DNA from 4 places in the Thioalkalivibrio sp. ALRh genome. Region 4 is predicted to be linked to each of the others. Evidence: predicted binding sites of a transcription regulator. Region 4 holds the regulator's gene; each other region holds the start of a gene.
The links. The regulator sigma-54, encoded in region 4, starts transcription at its own class of promoters, with help from an activator protein. The targets are predictions, from matches to a motif close to TGGCANGNTNCNTGCTT.
Positions count from the first base shown of each region.

Region 1: fliL (flagellar basal body-associated protein FliL) is a predicted target of sigma-54. The motif match lies at 2,485-2,501, and genes of this name have one in related genera.
Region 2: flgA (flagellar basal body P-ring formation chaperone FlgA) is a predicted target of sigma-54. The motif match lies at 1,535-1,551, and genes of this name have one in related genera.
Region 3: glnA (glutamate--ammonia ligase) is a predicted target of sigma-54. The motif match lies at 2,070-2,086, and genes of this name have one in related genera.

Region 1 covers NZ_KB906522.1:143,652-147,728, forward strand. Annotated here, with positions in the region: gene fliO (flagellar biosynthetic protein FliO) at 1-325, opposite strand, end outside; gene fliN (flagellar motor switch protein FliN) at 329-928, opposite strand; gene fliM (flagellar motor switch protein FliM) at 941-1,915, opposite strand; gene fliL (flagellar basal body-associated protein FliL) at 1,924-2,412, opposite strand; gene F791_RS0110320 (flagellar hook-length control protein FliK) at 2,702-3,787, opposite strand; gene F791_RS0110325 (flagellar export protein FliJ) at 3,852-4,077, opposite strand, start outside.
Region 2 covers NZ_KB906519.1:121,538-125,614, forward strand. Annotated here, with positions in the region: gene F791_RS0100595 (flagella synthesis protein FlgN) at 1-287, opposite strand, end outside; gene flgM (flagellar biosynthesis anti-sigma factor FlgM) at 301-615, opposite strand; gene flgA (flagellar basal body P-ring formation chaperone FlgA) at 747-1,481, opposite strand; gene F791_RS0100610 (chemotaxis protein) at 1,725-2,654, shown strand; gene F791_RS0100615 (protein-glutamate O-methyltransferase CheR) at 2,928-3,743, shown strand; gene flgB (flagellar basal body rod protein FlgB) at 3,924-4,077, shown strand, end outside.
Region 3 covers NZ_KB906519.1:1,196,541-1,200,617, forward strand. Annotated here, with positions in the region: gene F791_RS0105755 (lysophospholipid acyltransferase family protein) at 1-484, shown strand, start outside; gene glnA (glutamate--ammonia ligase) at 583-1,992, opposite strand; gene F791_RS0105765 (cation diffusion facilitator family transporter) at 2,189-3,463, opposite strand; gene glyQ (glycine--tRNA ligase subunit alpha) at 3,550-4,077, shown strand, end outside.
Region 4 covers NZ_KB906519.1:778,452-782,528, forward strand. Annotated here, with positions in the region: gene hprK (HPr(Ser) kinase/phosphatase) at 1-688, opposite strand, end outside; gene F791_RS0103750 (PTS sugar transporter subunit IIA) at 756-1,226, opposite strand; gene hpf (ribosome hibernation-promoting factor, HPF/YfiA family) at 1,231-1,569, opposite strand; gene F791_RS0103760 (RNA polymerase factor sigma-54) at 1,572-3,065, opposite strand; gene lptB (LPS export ABC transporter ATP-binding protein) at 3,124-3,852, opposite strand; gene lptA (lipopolysaccharide transport periplasmic protein LptA) at 3,903-4,077, opposite strand, start outside.

The DNA.
Region 1 (4,077 bases), on a different contig from region 4:
GCATCCCCGAGGGTGCGACCCCGATCAGGACCTGCTCCTCCCCTACCTGGACCAGCATCAGGCGCTCGCGCGTCCCCACCGAGCGCACCGCCACCAGCTCGATGGTCTGCGAACCCCGGCTCAGGCCACCCTGTGTCCGGCGAAGAATCCAGCCCAGAACGACGATCGCGATGATCACGATGACCAGCCCGCCGATCATCTGCGTCAGGTGGGCGGCGGGCGAGATCCCGCCGTTCGCCTCCTCGGCGAGGCCAATCGCAGGCCAGAGCCCCCCTGTGCCGGTCAGTCCGAGGACTGCCAGCCAATGTGCAAATCGTAGTTTCATCAGTTACTTGAGCTTGCGAATGCGTTCACTGGGGCTGATCACGTCAGTCAGCCGTATGCCGAACTTCTCGTTGACCACGACCACCTCGCCATGCGCGATGAGCGTCCCGTTCACGAGCACATCCAACGCCTCCCCCGCGAGTCGGTCGAGCTCCACCACCGACCCCTGGTTCAACTGCAGCAGATTGCGAATGGGGATGCGGCTGCGACCGATCTCCATCGAGATGGTGACCGGCACATCCAGCACCATCTGCAGATTAATGTCCTCGGCCGACATGCCGGCCGACGCCGCCAGTTCCTCCGGCTTCAGAGGTTCGGCCTCCGGATCGGGCTTGTGCTTGCGCTCCCTTTTCTCCGCTCCCATCAGGGGATCGGCCGATTCACTTCCGCTACTGCTGGCCTGGGCCTGATTCAACAGCTCGTCCGGATCGGCGGCCGGCTCACCGTCGGTGTCCTTCTGCTCGGCCAGCGCTGCGGCCCATTCGTCCGCCAGGGCGTCCTGGTCCTCTTCGGATTCCCCTTCGGCTGCCTCCGGGGTCACGTCACTGTCCTCATTGGAAGCCAGGCTCTCGTCGTCTTTCTTGTTGTCTTCGGTGTCTGCCATGGGTGCAGCCCTCTATCGCTTGATAATGCGATCCGTCACCTGGATCGCATTCTTGCCATCGGATACGCCAAACTTCCCACGAAACAGCGGGATATCTTCGACTCTCAAGGTAACGGTCTCGGGGAGATTGATCGGGATGATGTCGCCCGGCTGGATGTCGAGCAGCTCCTGCACCGTCACTTCGGTCTCGGTCAGGGTGGAGCTCACCTCGACTTCCGCGTCCTGAATCTCTTCTTCCAGCGCCTTCATCCAGCGTTGATCCACGTCGGACCGGTCCGATTGCAGCCCGGTATCCAGCTGCTCGCGGATCGGCTCGATCATCGAGTACGGCAAGGTGAAATGCAGATTGCCGCCGCCACCATCGAGCTCGATATGGAACTCGCTGATCACGACGATCTCGGTGGGCGAGACGATATTGGCGAACTGCGGGTTCACCTCCGAGTTCAGGAACTCGAAGCGCAGATCCATCACCGGCTGCCAGGCCTTGACCATGTCCTCGAATGCGCCTTCGAGGATGCCGTGGACCACGCGCATCTCCATCGGCGTGAAATCCCGTCCCTCGATGCGCGTGTGGTAGCGACCGTCGCCACCAAAGAAGTTGTCGACCAGGATGAACACCAGCTTCGGGTCGAACACGAACAGACCAGTCCCGTGCAGCGGATGCGCCCGCACCAGGTTCAGGCTGGTCGGCACGAACAAGGAGTGCATGTACTCCGAGAACTTCGAGACCCGAGTGCCGACCACGGAGAGCTCCGCAGAGCGACGCAGCATATTGAACAGGCGTACCCGGAGGTGTCGTGCAAAGCGCTCGTTGATCATCTCCAGCGTGGGCATCCGCCCACGCACGATCCGATCCTGCGTCGCGAAGTTGAACTCGCGGGCCTCTCCGTCATTCGGAAACGGGTCATCCGTTTCGATATCGCCGTCATCGACCCCATGAAGGAGGGCGTCGATCTCGTCCTGGCTGAGGATGTCCGTTTGCGCCATGGTTCTGCCTACTGCATGACCAGTTCGTTAAAGCGCACCGCTTCCACATCATGTGGTGCGTCCCGCTCCTCAAGGATCTCGGCGATCGCCTCGCGCAGCTCCTCGGCAAGCGATTCCTTCCCGTCACGCGTATTGAGGTCGTCGTAGTGTTTCTCTCCAAGCAGGCCCAGCACATCGTTGCGAACGGCCGGCATATGCCGCTCCAGTGCTTCAATCACCTCGGGGTCGGTGGTGACGACGCTTAGCTCGACCCGGAGATAGCGAATGCGTCCGGGCCCATCAATGTTCACGGTCATCGGCTCCAGCCCGTGATAGTGACGCTCGGCCGGGCCTTCTTCACCGGTCTCTTCCTCGCCACCGCCGGACAAGAAAAACCACGCAGCCGCCGCGCCGGCCCCGGCGAACACGAGCACCAGCAAAATGACAATCCAGAGCAGCCCCTTCTTGCCCTTATTGCCGGCGCCTTCTCCACCCAGTTCGACTTCCTTCTCCGCCATTTCCTACCCTCGAGATTCGTGAATCCGTCCATGTTGACGGCACGGGATCGCGCTGACTATTGCCTGAACTCATAGCAAAGGCAGTGCCAAAATTAATTTATGTAATGATTTCCGACGCTTAAGCGGTAACGAGGAGAGCACAGGAGGGGTGCAGCCGGGAATTAAAAAGGGGATCGTCAAGATTCAGCCGCCCCGAACCCGGCAGAAGACGGGATCTTGGCGGCACAACAACCGAGGTTGGGAACGACCGGGCGGGTTTACGCACCCGGTCTTTTGCAAACGGACTTACTCAGGCGAACAGGTCAAGCCGGCGGTTCAGGATCGAAAGGGTGCTACCCGTCGCCTGCTCTTCCTCGGCCTCGGACTCATCGGCCTCGCGCCCGGCCCGCTGCCCGTCAGCCAATTCCTGCTGACCTTCACGCTCTTCGGCCGCCTGATCGGACACGGTCGCATCCTCGAGCGTAAGGCCGCTCTGGGCGAGACTCTCGCGCAGCCGAGGCATCGCCGCCTCCAGAACCTCGCGGGTCACCGGATTTGCACTGATGAACTGGACGGTGGCTCGATCACCGTCCACGTTCAGGCGGACATCGAGTGTCCCCAGCTGCGGCGGGTGCAGCTTGATCTCGGTACGGCCGCCCTGGGCACGCGCCAGCATGCGGATCTGGTCCGTCAGCTCGCGCTCGCCACCCGGCTGCAGCAGCCGAGCCAGGTCCAGGCGCAACGAGCTGCGTGAACCCTCGCTGCCTTCCGCAGCCTGTACATGCGCCGGCAGAATGCCGGCCAGAGGTTCCGCGCGTCCCTGCGCCCTTTGCGTATCAGTCCCCTGGGACATCCATTGCGCCAGCAGCTCCAGAACATTCTCGCGCGAAAGGCGGCTGTTCGGACCGAGCAGCTCGGTGCCCGCCCCGCCGCCTGAAGCAGCCGAGCCCTGGCTGGACTCGAGGAACAGCCGCATGACCGCTGCAGGCAACGGCTTGATCTCGCGCGCGCCACCGTTGCCTTCGCCGCGCTCCATACGTGCAACGGACGGACCGGGGCGATCATCCACTGCCGTCATGAGCGCGGCCAGCGGCAAATCCTTGCCGCCCGATTCCACCTCGACGGCCAGTTCGCCTCCGTCCATCAGGGCTTGCAAGCGGGCCAGCATGCCCTCCAGATCGAGCCCTTCAAGCTCCTCTTCACCCACGCCCAGATCGGCCAGCAGCGCCTCGAGCTGCGGCTGAAGAATATCGAGGAAACCCTCGCCTTCTGCGGTTTTCAGGTCCTTCAACCCTTCGAGGCCTTCGAGCGCCTGAAGGTCCTTGAGGTCACTGCCACCCCCCAACAACTGCAGCAGCGGCATCATCCCCTGGCCGGCATTGCCTGTCGCGATCATCAATGGATCCTCTGAGTCATTGCCCGGCTCGTACGCCTTTGATGGGCATTCCTGGTCAGCTCATTCAAGATTCTTGCCAGTCGTTGTTCGTCTCCTGCGTGCGCGTGTGCACCTGCCGTGTCGCCCACATGTCCTGCTCATGCTGGCGACGGCGATCGGCCTCCCGCTCCTGTTCTGCAATGCGGCGCTCCAGGAGCTTTTCCAGGGACATCACCGCCCGGTGGCGGAGCAGCCACTCCTGGCGTGCCTGCTCCGCCTGGGCGCCTGCGGCCTGCGCGCGAAGGTCTTGC
Region 2 (4,077 bases), 660 kb from region 4:
CAGTGGTCGTCCAGCTCGGCGCCTCCCTCGAGCCGACCGAACAGCCGTGCAAGTCCCTCGGGCGTATACGTTTCGCCGGCGGCCTCGATCGTCTCGCGCTGTCGCCGGCTTTCGGTTTCGAGTTCCTGCAGTAGCGTCTGCTTCTGGGCCACGACTTCGCGCAGGGTCTCGGCGGCCCGTGATTCCACCGCCCGGGTCTCCTGCAGCAGGATGTCCTCCATCTGGTGGCTCAGCCGAATCGAGGCCTCCAGCGAGCGGAGGAAGGCGTGGCGTTGTTCGGGCGACATCGTCGGGTCTCTGTTAGCGCAACAGGCTTTCCAGCTCGATCATGCGATCGGCTAGCTGTTCGTTGTCTACCGGGTACTGACCGTTGGAGATGGCCTCGCGCAGCTCGGCGACTCGCGCCTCGTCGAACGGGGCGTTGCTGGCGGCCCCGGAGGCGGCGTTCATTGCCTGCGCCGCGCCGGTCAGGGTGACAGAGTCATCCTGACGTACGGGTGAGGATGCATTGCCCTGGGCGCCTGCGTCGGGGCGAGAGGTCTCATCGCGGCCCTTCACGCTCGAGCTGTTGCCATCCGGGCGCAGGCCGGGGGAGTTCGGGCCTTTGATATCCATTATTCGGTTTCCTGTTTTTGCAATTCTACTGCAGGGGTTAGCGGCAGCACCGGCTGAAACTGTAGCCCCTTGAGCTGTGAATTTTCGATTCGCTTCACAGTTTGTGGATGGTGACGAGACACACCGCCATTCTACAGGGCAACGCGTACATGTCCGGACTCGAGCACCTCGCCTTCCACGACGCGTCCGGACGAGGTGTTCTTCACGCGGATGCGATCGCCCAGGATGCCATTCTCCAGCGCCTCGCCCTGCATGCGGATCACCACCGAGCCGTTCTCGGCCAGGATGGTGACGCGCTGGCCGCGGCTGACCACCTCGCGCTGGGTGACGTGCTGCTGGCCCAGGATCTGACCGGGCCGGATGTTGCGCCGGGTCTGCAGCCCCACCAGTTCGCCCTTGTTCTCGAAATAGCTCCCCGCATGGCGAGAGGTCTGAATTCGCTTGGTGCGCAGATCGCCGGGGAGGATCGTGTGCTGGCGTCGCAGGCTGCGGCTGGCGACCAGCACCTCGGCGTAGCGCTCGACCGTGACTGGCACATAGATCGACCAGCTGACGGGGGTCTCGCACTGAACCTGTACCGCCGTATTGCCATCGCGTCGCCCGCCGGGCGGGAACCGGGTCTCCAGTGCCTCGCTGCATCGGGCCAGGCGCAGGCGGTTGTCCAGCCGGCCGATCTGAATCTCTACCGCTTCGTCGCCTGGTGTGAGGTTCAACTCCTCCTGGATGAAGCGCTCCGCCGCCAGGCGGATGTTTTCCACTGCCTCGATCTCGGCCTGTGCCGCAATGGAGACCAGGGCCAGAACGACGCCCATGGCGGCCGAAAGCCACCAGGAGCGAATGGAAGGTTTGCGTGCTGACTGGTTCATTGGTCTGGATGCGCGTCGGCTTGTCAGGACTCGAGAGGTTTGCAGAGACGTGCAAGCAGAAAACATGCCAGGCAATCAGGAGCGTACCCTCAAGAGTCACAGCGGCCGGCCGTTATCGGGTCTAGAACGCGTGCAATCGGCATGCGACGGCGGGTTGTGGCATGACAGCGTCGGTCTGCGGGGTGCACACTGGGGCCGGCGAGTCGAGGTGGCTGGCCGCTGGGCGAGGGGGAGAGCAGGACAATGAGTCAATTCATTGACGATGTGAATCAGCGCACCCAGCTGGTGGGGCAGAACCGTATGGAGCTGCTCCTGTTTCATTTGGGGAGCTCGCAGACTTTCGGTATCAACGTATTCAAGGTGCGCGAGGTGATCCCGTCGCCGCCGCTGCGGCAGATTCCCGGATCGCTGAGTGTGGTGCGTGGTGTGGCTACCCTGCGTGGCGGAACCGTCCCCATCATCGATCTGGCGCGCGCGATGGGGCTGCGTACCGCCGTGGGCGAAACGGGCGACCACAAGGTGGTGGTGACCGAGTTCAACCGGTCGGTACAGGGGTTCTGGGTGTCCGCGGTCGACCGGATCGTCAACGTTAACTGGGAAGACGTGAAGTCCCCGCCTCGTGGGACCGGGCGCGAGTCGTTTCTGGTGGCGGTCACCGAGATCGACAACAAGCTGGTCGAGATCATTGACGTCGAACGGGTACTGTCGATCGTCAACCCGTTGCCATCCACGGTATCCGACGCGGTGCGCGCGGAGGCCGAGGAAGAACGCGCCAAGCATGGACAGCGCAAGATTGTGATCGTTGATGACTCCGTGGTCGCGCGCAAGCAGATCGAGGGTGCGATCAAGGGCCTGGGCTGGGAGTACGTGGTCTTCAAGGATGGTCGCGAGGCGCTGGATTTCCTGGAGGAGCAGGCCGAGGCCGGCACCGTGGACGAGGTGGTGGAGCTGGTGATTTCGGATATCGAGATGCCGCGCATGGACGGCTATACCCTCACCGCTCGAATTCGTGCGAACGATCGCCTGAAAGGCCTCCGGGTTCTGCTGCACTCGTCACTGAGTGGGGAGTTCAATACGGATATGGTCAAGCGTGCCGGGGCCGACGCCTTCCTGTCCAAGTTCAACCCCGACGAGCTGGCCGAGGCTGTGCTTGACCAGACCCGCAAGGACTGATGCCGGTGCCTGCGCCGTTTGCGTTAGTCGACCGAGTCGACCCTGGCGGCATGGAAGCGGTAACGGATTGCCGGCCGCATGAACATCAGCGGCCATGGCGCGCCGCATCGATCACCCGTTGGGATGCTGTCGGCGTCCGCGCGGTTGCACGTATACTGCATCCGTCCGGCATGGGGGATCGCGTGTTCCCCAGTCGGGTTTTCCGACACGCTGTCAAGGATTCGTCATCAACGTGCCCGTCCGCCCGTACCGTCGACTTTCAAGGATGACTTCGTGATCGACTCGCGTGACTACGAGGAGTTCTCGCGTTTTCTTTCCGAGTGCTGTGGCCTGGTGCTGGGCGACAGTCGTCAGTATCTCGTGTCGAGCCGACTGTCGCGGCTGCTGGACGAGTTCGGCTACAAGAGTGTGCCGGAGCTGCTGCACGCAATGCGCCAGGCACCCAACCCGCGCCTGCGCACGCGTGTGATCGACGCGATGACCACGAACGAAACCTCCTGGTTTCGCGATGGCTTCCCGTTCGAGATCCTGCGCCATGTACTGCTCCCGGAACGGGCGGAGAAAGGCGCAGGGATCAAGGTCTGGTCGTCCGGCTGCTCCAGCGGACAGGAGGCCTACAGCATCTCGATGGTGGCGTCCGAGTGGGAGGAATCGCGGCCCAAGCGTGTGGTGCCGGTATCGATCCTGGGTACGGATCTCTCGGAGAAGATTCTGGACGATGCCCGGCGCGCGGTGTACGACGGGCTGAGCATCGTCCGTGGCCTGAGCGAGGCGAGGCGCGCCCGCTTCTTCGAGACCGTGGCGGAGGGCCATCGCGTACGCCCGGAGATCCAGCGCCGCTGCCGTTTCCAGAAGCTCAACCTGATCGACAGCTATGCGGCGCTGGGCAAGTTCGACATCGTGTTCTGTCGCAACGTGCTGATCTATTTCTCCGCCGAGACCAAGCGACAGGTTCTTGACGGAATTGCCCGCCAGATGAATCCCGGTGGCTATCTGTTTCTTGGCGCTTCCGAGACAGCGGGTCCTTACACCCAGGCCTTCGAAACCGTTCGCACCGAGTACGGCTCCGTCCTTCGCCTGAAGGGCTGATCGGCCCTTTCCGCCTTTCCATACGGTCGCTCCCGCGATCCGGGCGCCACCCTCGGCGCTGCTCTCCCAACCTCTTTCGGCCCATAGTGGCACACCAATTGCTTTGTCCCTGTCGTACGGGGCGAAGCGGTTTCGTCCCGAGGAACCTGAAGTTCGCCAGTGGCGGACGGGGTACGACGGATGAGTCTCTCTCTCGACAAGGCGATGGGCATTCTCCCGGAGGCGGTGAACGTCCGTGCGAAGCGGATGGAGCTGCTGGCCTCGAATGTCGCGAATGCCGATACGCCGAATTACAAAGCGCGCGATATCGACTTTCGCTCGGTGCTGCAGGCGG
Region 3 (4,077 bases), 420 kb from region 4:
GATGGCCACCCTGTACAGCCCGTTCAAGACCCCCGAGATCGACCGCTGGGTGCGCGACGCCCGCGCCTCCACCGGCGCGACCCTGGCCCCGGCCGACCGCTCCGGGCTGCGCGTGCTGCAGCAGTCACGTGATCGCGGCGAGATCATCGGCATCCTGCCGGATCAGAGCCCGAAGGGCGCCTCGGGTACGCATGCGCCGTTCTTCGGCCACCCGGCGCTGACCATGACCCTGCTGCCGCGCCTGCTGCGTGGGCGCGAGGACCATGTCGTGTTCTTGTTCGCCGAGCGCCTGCCGAAGGGGCGCGGGTTTCGCTATCACGAGATCGAGGCCGGGCCGGAGGTTGCCGACCGCGACTTCGCCCGCGCCGCTGCCGCGATCAACGCCCATGTGGAGGCCCTGGTCCGGCGCTGCCCCGAGCAGTACAACTGGGCCTACAAGCGTTTCCACCCGGCCCCCGAGGGCCAGCCCAACCCCTATCGCTGACACCCGGTCGAGCCAGGTTCCGAGCACAAAAAAAGCCGCCGGACCCGAAGGTCGCGGCGGCCGGTGCATCTGGCCCCGAGGGGCCGGATGCGGATGCCTTACAGGCTGTAGTACATGTCGAATTCGACCGGATGGGTGGTCATGCGCATGCGCGTGACTTCTTCCATCTTCAGGTCGATGTAGGCATCGATCATGTCGTCGGTGAACACGCCACCCTGGGTCAGGTATTCGCGGTCCTGGTTCAGGGCTTCCAGCGCCTGGTCCAGCGAATGGCAGACCTGCGGGATGCCCTTTTCCTCTTCCGGCGGCAGGTCGTAGAGGTTCTTGTCCATCGCGTCGCCCGGGTGGATCTTGTTCTGGATGCCGTCCAGGCCGGCCATCAGCATCGCGGCAAACGCCAGGTACGGGTTGGCGGTGGAGTCCGGGAAACGCAGCTCGATGCGGCGGGCCTTCGGGCTCATCACGAACGGGATGCGCAGCGACGCGGAGCGGTTGCGCGCGGAGTAGGCCAGCATCACCGGCGCCTCGAAGCCCGGCACCAGACGCTTGTAGCTGTTGGTGGACGGGTTGGTGAAGGCGTTCAGCGAGCGGGCGTGCTTGATGATGCCGCCGATGTAGTACAGCGCGGTCTCGGACAGGCCGCCGTACAGGTCACCGGAGAACAGGTTCTTGCCGTCCTTGGACAGCGACTGGTGCACGTGCATGCCGGAACCGTTGTCGCCGACGATCGGCTTGGGCATGAAGGTCGCGGTCTTGCCGTGCATGTGGGCCACGTTCTGCACCACGTACTTCAGTACCTGCACCTCGTCGGCCTTCTGCGTCAGCGTTGCGGGGCCGACACCGATCTCGCACTGGCCGGCGGTGGCCACCTCGTGGTGGTGCACCTCGGTAACGAGGCCCATCTCGGTCATCACTTCGCACATGGTCGAGCGGATGTCGTGCAGGCTGTCGACCGGCGGCACCGGGAAGTAGCCACCCTTCACGCCCGGGCGGTGCCCGATGTTGCCGTCTTCGTAGACGCGCTCGGAATTCCAGGAGGCCTCGGAGGAGTCCACGCGGCAGTAGGAGCCGGAGAGGTCCGAGCCCCATTTCACGTCGTCGAACACGAAGAATTCGTTTTCCGGCCCGAACAGCGCGGTGTCGGCGATGCCGGTGCTCTGCAGATAGGCCTCGGCACGACGCGCCAGGGAGCGCGGGCAGCGGTCGTAGCCCTGCATGGTGGCCGGCTCGACCACGTCGCAGCGGATGTTCATCGTCATGTCCTCGAAGAACGGATCGATGACCGCGGACTCCGCATCCGGCATCAGGATCATGTCGGACTCGTTGATGCCCTTCCAGCCGGAGATCGACGACCCGTCGAACATCTTGCCTTCCTCGAACGACTCTTCGTCGAGGTCATGGGCTGGAACGGTTACATGCTGTTCCTTGCCCTTGGAGTCGGTGAAACGGAAGTCGACAAAGCGGACTTCCTTTTCCTGGATCTGCTTCAGCACGTCGGCTGCGGACATGGGAGTCTCCTTAGGTTTGCTCTTGGTCTTTGGGTTCGCCGCGCCGATTCGAGCCCGGCCGGCGTTGAATCGGTTCTATGCAGGCATCATGCCAGTTCGTTCGATTGGCCCTGTGACGGTCGTTCAGGACTCATCAGGCCCGTACCACGCGGCGGGCTGCACAATATCCGTGCGCCATCGGCACCACAGTAGTGCATCAAGTCTTTTGTTGCACGCCAGTGGTGCATGGGCGATAGAGGATCTTCACCTCACCCAGCCGGTCCTTCAGGCGCGGATGGCCCTGCAGCGACTGTGACAGGCCCTCGCCCCGCGCGTTCAGGTCCACGGGCGTGCATGCCCCGTCAAGGCGCAGCGTCAGGGTCAGGTGGATGCGCCCGTTCAGATAGTGCATGGAAAGCTGCTCCAGGCGATCCAGTTCCGGGGTGTCGGCCCAGGCCTCGCGCACCGCTTCGGCGATCTCCGGACGCAGGGGCAGGTTCGAGCTTCGAGCCTGATCTTCGTCGTTTTCCGGATCTACATGGACCGTAAAATCGCGCAGCCGCTCGTGGCGCTGGGTGACGGCCCCGTACACCGCATCGGCAATCCGGTGTCCCTCGGAAACCGAAATCATCGGGGCGACCTGGATATGCACATCGGCGACCACGTCGCTCCCATGCCGCCGCGTGCGCAGCATGTGCGCATCCTTCACCCCGGGCACTTCCATGATCGTGCGGTGGATGCGCGCGACCTCCTCCGGATCCAGTGCCGTGTCAATCAGTTCGGCCGCGCTGCGCACGATCAGGCGCCCGGCGATATGCAGGATGAACAGGGCAACGATCAGCGCCGCCAGGGCATCCGCCCACGGGAAGCCCGCCACCGCGGCCCCGACCCCGACCAGCACGAACAGCGAGGAGATCGCATCCGTGCGGTGATGCCAGGCGTTCGCATCCAGCATCCGCGAGCCGATCCGTTTCGCCACACGGTGGGTGTACTGATAGAGCCCCTCCTTGGCCACCAGCGTCAGCACCGCAAAGGCGAGCGCGGCCGGTGCCGGCCCCGCGGTCGCGGCGTTGGTATCCATCAGCCGCTGTCCGGCGGCCCAGGCGATCCCGAGGCCGGCCAGTGCGAGGAACACACCGACGACCACGGTGGCCAGGGTCTCGATACGCCCGTGTCCGTAGGGGTGGTCATGATCGGGCGAGGCCGCGGCCTTGCCAGCGGCGAACAGCACCACACCATCGGTGATCAGGTCCGACAGGGTGTGCACGCCGTCGGCGATCAGCGCCTGCGAGTTCAGCAGCCATCCGCTCAGCAGCTGTGCCAGGGTAAGAAAGGCATTCACCACCGCGCCCACGACCGTTACCCGGCGCGTGGCACGGTAGCGCCGGCCGTTTTCGGGCGAGATCGTGGCCTCGGAGTTGGCGCGGGGGTCGCTCAGGACATCCCTCCCGAACAGGGGCAGGCCCTCAGTATGGGCGTGCCTCCGCCACATGCAAGACGCTTGCACTGCCTTCAGCGGTGGCCGCAGCCGGAGCCCGGCCGATATACTGTCCGCTTTGCCCTGACCCGGGATCCCGCATGGCGCACGAACGCACCCCGTCCAGCAGCAGCCCCACCTTCCAGGACCTGATCCGCCGGTTGCAGGACTACTGGAACGACCACGGTTGCGTGGTCCTGCAGCCCTACGACATGGAGATGGGGGCCGGTACCTTCCATCCGGCGACCTTCCTGCGTTCGATCGGGCCGGAGCCGTGGCGCGCGGCCTATGTGCAGCCCAGCCGCCGACCCACCGACGGGCGCTATGGCGACAATCCCAACCGCCTGCAGCACTACTACCAGTTCCAGGTGTTGCTGAAGCCGTCGCCGCCGGACATCCAGGACCTCTACCTGGGCTCCCTGGAGGCCCTGGGCTTCGACACGCTCACCCATGATGTGCGCTTCGTCGAGGACAACTGGGAGTCCCCGACCCTCGGCGCCTGGGGCCTGGGCTGGGAGGTCTGGCTGAACGGCATGGAGGTCACCCAGTTCACCTACTTCCAGCAGGTGGGCGGGCTGGACTGCCACCCGGTGTCCGGCGAGATCACCTACGGGCTGGAGCGCCTGGCG
Region 4 (4,077 bases):
CCCCGTACATGGCGCGGACGTTCAACACCCCCAGCCCGCGCACCTCGAGCAGGTCCTGCAACAGGGCCGGGCAGTGTCCGCGCACGATATCCGGGGCGATGCGGGCAAACTCCGGTGCGTCGTCGGCGATCAGCCGGTGCCCGCGCGAGATCAGCTCGAGCGCCACCTCGCTCTTGCCCACGCTGGAGGCCCCGCTGATCAGCACGCCAATGCCGAGGATCTCCATGAACACGCCATGGCGCACCTCGAAATGGGCCAGCCGCTGCTGCAGGAAATAGCGCAGCAGGGAGATAATCTCGTGGCTGCTGGTCGAGGAGCACAAGATCAGCGGCAGCTGCTCATCGGGGACGTCCGGCATCTCCGAGAACGGGCAGGTGTCCTCGGCGAAGATCACCGCGGTCGTCCCGGTGCGGGCCATCTCCAGGATCAGTTGCTCGCGCTGATCATCGCTCAGCCGCGCGATATAGCGCGCCTCGAAATCGCCGATCACCTGGATACGGTTAGGCCGGATCAGGTTGAGGTGCCCGGCGAGGGGCAGGTCGTCGCCGTCACCGCCGACCAGGTTGCGATCCGGTGCGACCTGCTCGCCGTGTACGTAGCGCAGATCCAGGCGATTGCCCATCGCCTGGATCAGGACCTCTACGGTGATGTCGCGCGCGATGCCGCCCTCTCCCAGTGCCTCGTTCATGCACGAATCTCCGGCAGCATTGGCGCGGGGTGTCGGAATCGGGGGAGCACTGCCGGGAGAGCCATGTTCAGGCGTCGCCGAAGGCCCGGGTCAGTTCGCGTTCCAGGGCGTCCGCGTCGCCGGCACGGCGCAGCGAGGCGATATTGTCGGGCTGCGAGAGACCGCGAGCCAGCTGCGCCAGCAGGTCCAGGTGCGCGCTGGTCGCCGCCTCGGGCACCAGCAGTGCGATCAGGATGTCCACGGGTTCGTGGTCCATGGCGTCGAAGTCGACCCCCTGGTCCAGCCGCAGGACCGCGACCCGGGGGGCATCGAGCTCGGCCAGACGCCCATGCGGGATGGCCACGCCATGCCCCAGACCGGTGGAGCCAAGCTTCTCGCGGGCAGACAGGGCCTCGAAGATGGCCCCGCTGGCCGGGCCGGCGGACTCCTCGCCGCCGACGGCCAGCAACTCGGCCAGGGTCTCGAGCGCCCGTTTCTGGCTGGAACACTCGGGCTCCAGCCGGATACGGGCGCGGGTGATCAGCTCGGCAATGGTCATTGCGTTAAAGGGCCTGTTCGCGGTTGCGCTGGGCACCCTCGGCGCGGTGATGGTCCTTGACCTTTTCCTTGTGCTTGATCAGCTGACGATCCACCTTGTCGATCAGGCCATCAATCGCCGCATACATATCCTCGTGACTGGCTTCGGCGTGGATGTGATTGCCGCTGACCTGGAGATTGGCCTCCGCCTTGTTGTTCAGGTTCTGGTTTTTCTCGTGGGTCAGCACCACATGCACGTCGATCACTTTGTCGAAGTGGCGTTCCAGCTTCGCGAACTTTTCGTTCACGTAGTCGCGCAGGGCGTCGGTGATATCGACGTGATGGCCGGTCAGGTTGATCTGCATGGTCAGGCTCCTTTTTGCTTGGTTCCACTGGGCATACTCGCCATCTGCCGGCGTTCGCTGGAAGACGGTATGTGCATAGCCTCGCGGTACTTGGCCACGGTGCGTCGGGCCACATTAATGCCCCGATCCGACAGGATCTGGGCCAGTTTTGCATCACTCAGTGGCTTGTTCGGGGTCTCGCCACCAATCAATTCCCGAATCATGGCACGGATCGCGGTCGCCGAGCATTCGCCGCCATCGGCTGTGCCAACATGACTGGAAAAGAAGTACTTGAACTCGAATACCCCACGCGGGGTGTGCATGTATTTCTGTGTAGTCACCCTCGAGATGGTCGATTCGTGCATCTCCAGGGTCTCGGCGATATCGCGCAGGATCAGCGGTTGCATGGCAACCTCACCATGCTCGAGAAACCCCTGCTGGCGCACGACGATGGCCTGGGCGACCCGCAGCAGGGTGTCGTTCCGGCTGTGCAGGCTCTTCAGGAACCAGCGCGCCTCCTGCAACTGATCGCGCATAAACGCGCTATCACGCGCATCGGAGACCTGCCGCACCATGCCCGCATAGAGATCGTTGATGCGAATGCGCGGCGCAATCTCCGGGTTCAAGTCCACGCGCCAGCCATCGCGGTCATGGCGGACATAGACATCCGGCACGACGTATTCCGAAGTGGACTCGCTGATCTGGGCACCGGGCCGCGGATTCAGGGTGCGGATCAGGTCCAGCGCCCGCGCCAGCTCGTCCGGGTCGCGCACGCCGGACTGGCGCTGCAGGGCTCGGTAGTCCCGCTTGGCCAGGCTCTCCATGCCGTTTTCCAGGATGGCTCGAGCCGCGTCACGCGCCGGGGCATCCGGCGCCAAATGGCGCAGCTGGATCTCCAGGCACTCGCGCAGGTCCCGCGCACCGACGCCCAGCGGGTCGCACTGCTGAATCCAGTGCAGCACCGCCTCGACCTCGTCGACCCCCACGGGCTCGTCTTCGCCCTGGCTGATCATCTCCGCCAGCGCCTCGAGTTCACTGTCCAGATAGCCGTCCGGGCTGATCGCGTCGATCAGCGCCGCCCCGATCCGTTGGTCTCGTGGGGTCAGGTGGCTCAGATGCAGCTGCCAGAGCAGGTGATCCTGAAGGCCCTCGTCCTCGCCGTCGGAGGTATTCTCCAGCGGGTCGCGGTCGTCCAGGCCGCGTGGGCTCGGGGCGGGCTCGTAGATGTCGTCCCAGCGACTGTCGGTGCTCAACTCCTCGGGGATCACGTCATCGCCAGCCGTGTCGGCCTGCATGCGATCCCCGTCGACCCGTTCGCCCCCTTCCTCCGGGCGCTCGGGCGGGGCCTCCTCGCCCTCGTCCTCCACCTGCTCGAGCATGGGGTTGCTTTCCAGCGCCTGCTGGATCTCCGCCTGCAACTCCAGCGTGGAAAGCTGCAGCAGACGGATCGCCTGTTGCAGCTGCGGGGTCATCGTCAGCGTCTGCCCCAGCTGCAGATTGAGCCCGGGTTTCAGCATCGCGGTTTGAGGTCCATGGTGACCATCAAGATCATCTTAAGGAAACACTGATCAATGTTCACAGTCGAAAGTTTTCTCCGAGATACACGCGGCGCACCTGGGGGTCGTCCAGCAGCTCCTGCGGGGTCCCGGCGCTCAGGATGCGGCCCTCACTAAGAATATAGGCCCTGTCGCAGATTCCGAGGGTCTCGCGCACGTTGTGGTCGGAAATCAGCACACCGATCCCGCGCTGGGCCAGATGCCCAATCACGGCCTGGATATCACCCACGGAAATCGGATCCACGCCGGCAAACGGTTCGTCCAGGCAGATAAAGCGCGGGTCACCGGCCAGTGCCCGCGCGATCTCGGCGCGGCGACGCTCGCCCCCGGACAGGGCAATCCCAGGGCTGTGGCGCACGGTCTCCAGCTGGAACTCCTCGATCAGGGCATCGCCGATGCGGCGTCGCTCGTGGCGGTCGAGCTCCGAGCGCAGCTCCAGCACCGCCTGCAGGTTGTCCCAAACACTCAGCCGACGGAAGATCGAGGCCTCCTGCGGCAGGTAGCCCAGCCCGGCTCGGGCCCGCGAATGAATCGGGGCCCGGGTGATGTCCCGGTCACCCAGCGTGATGCGGCCACGATTGGGCCGGATCAGGCCGACCAGGCTGTAGAAACAGGTGGTCTTGCCTGCGCCGTTCGGTCCCAGCAGGCCCACGACCTCCCCTGGTGCCAGATCGACGTCGACACGATCCAGCACCGTACGCTTGCCATAGCGCTTGGTCAGCTCGCGGCCGGTCAGATAGCCGGCCATCGGCGCAGATTCGCCACCGGCCGCGGCGGGCGCGCTGGTGTCGAGCTCGTTCATTCGTCGTCTTCGCGGGGCTGGATCCTGATACGTACACGCTCGTCATCGGCCTCGCCACGCTCGGCCTCGATCACATCCGTCTCCAGGTCGTAGACGATGCGCTTGCCGCGCGCTTCCTCGGCTGCCGTGATCACATGCGCCTGGTCGGTCAGGATCACCCGGTCCTCGTTC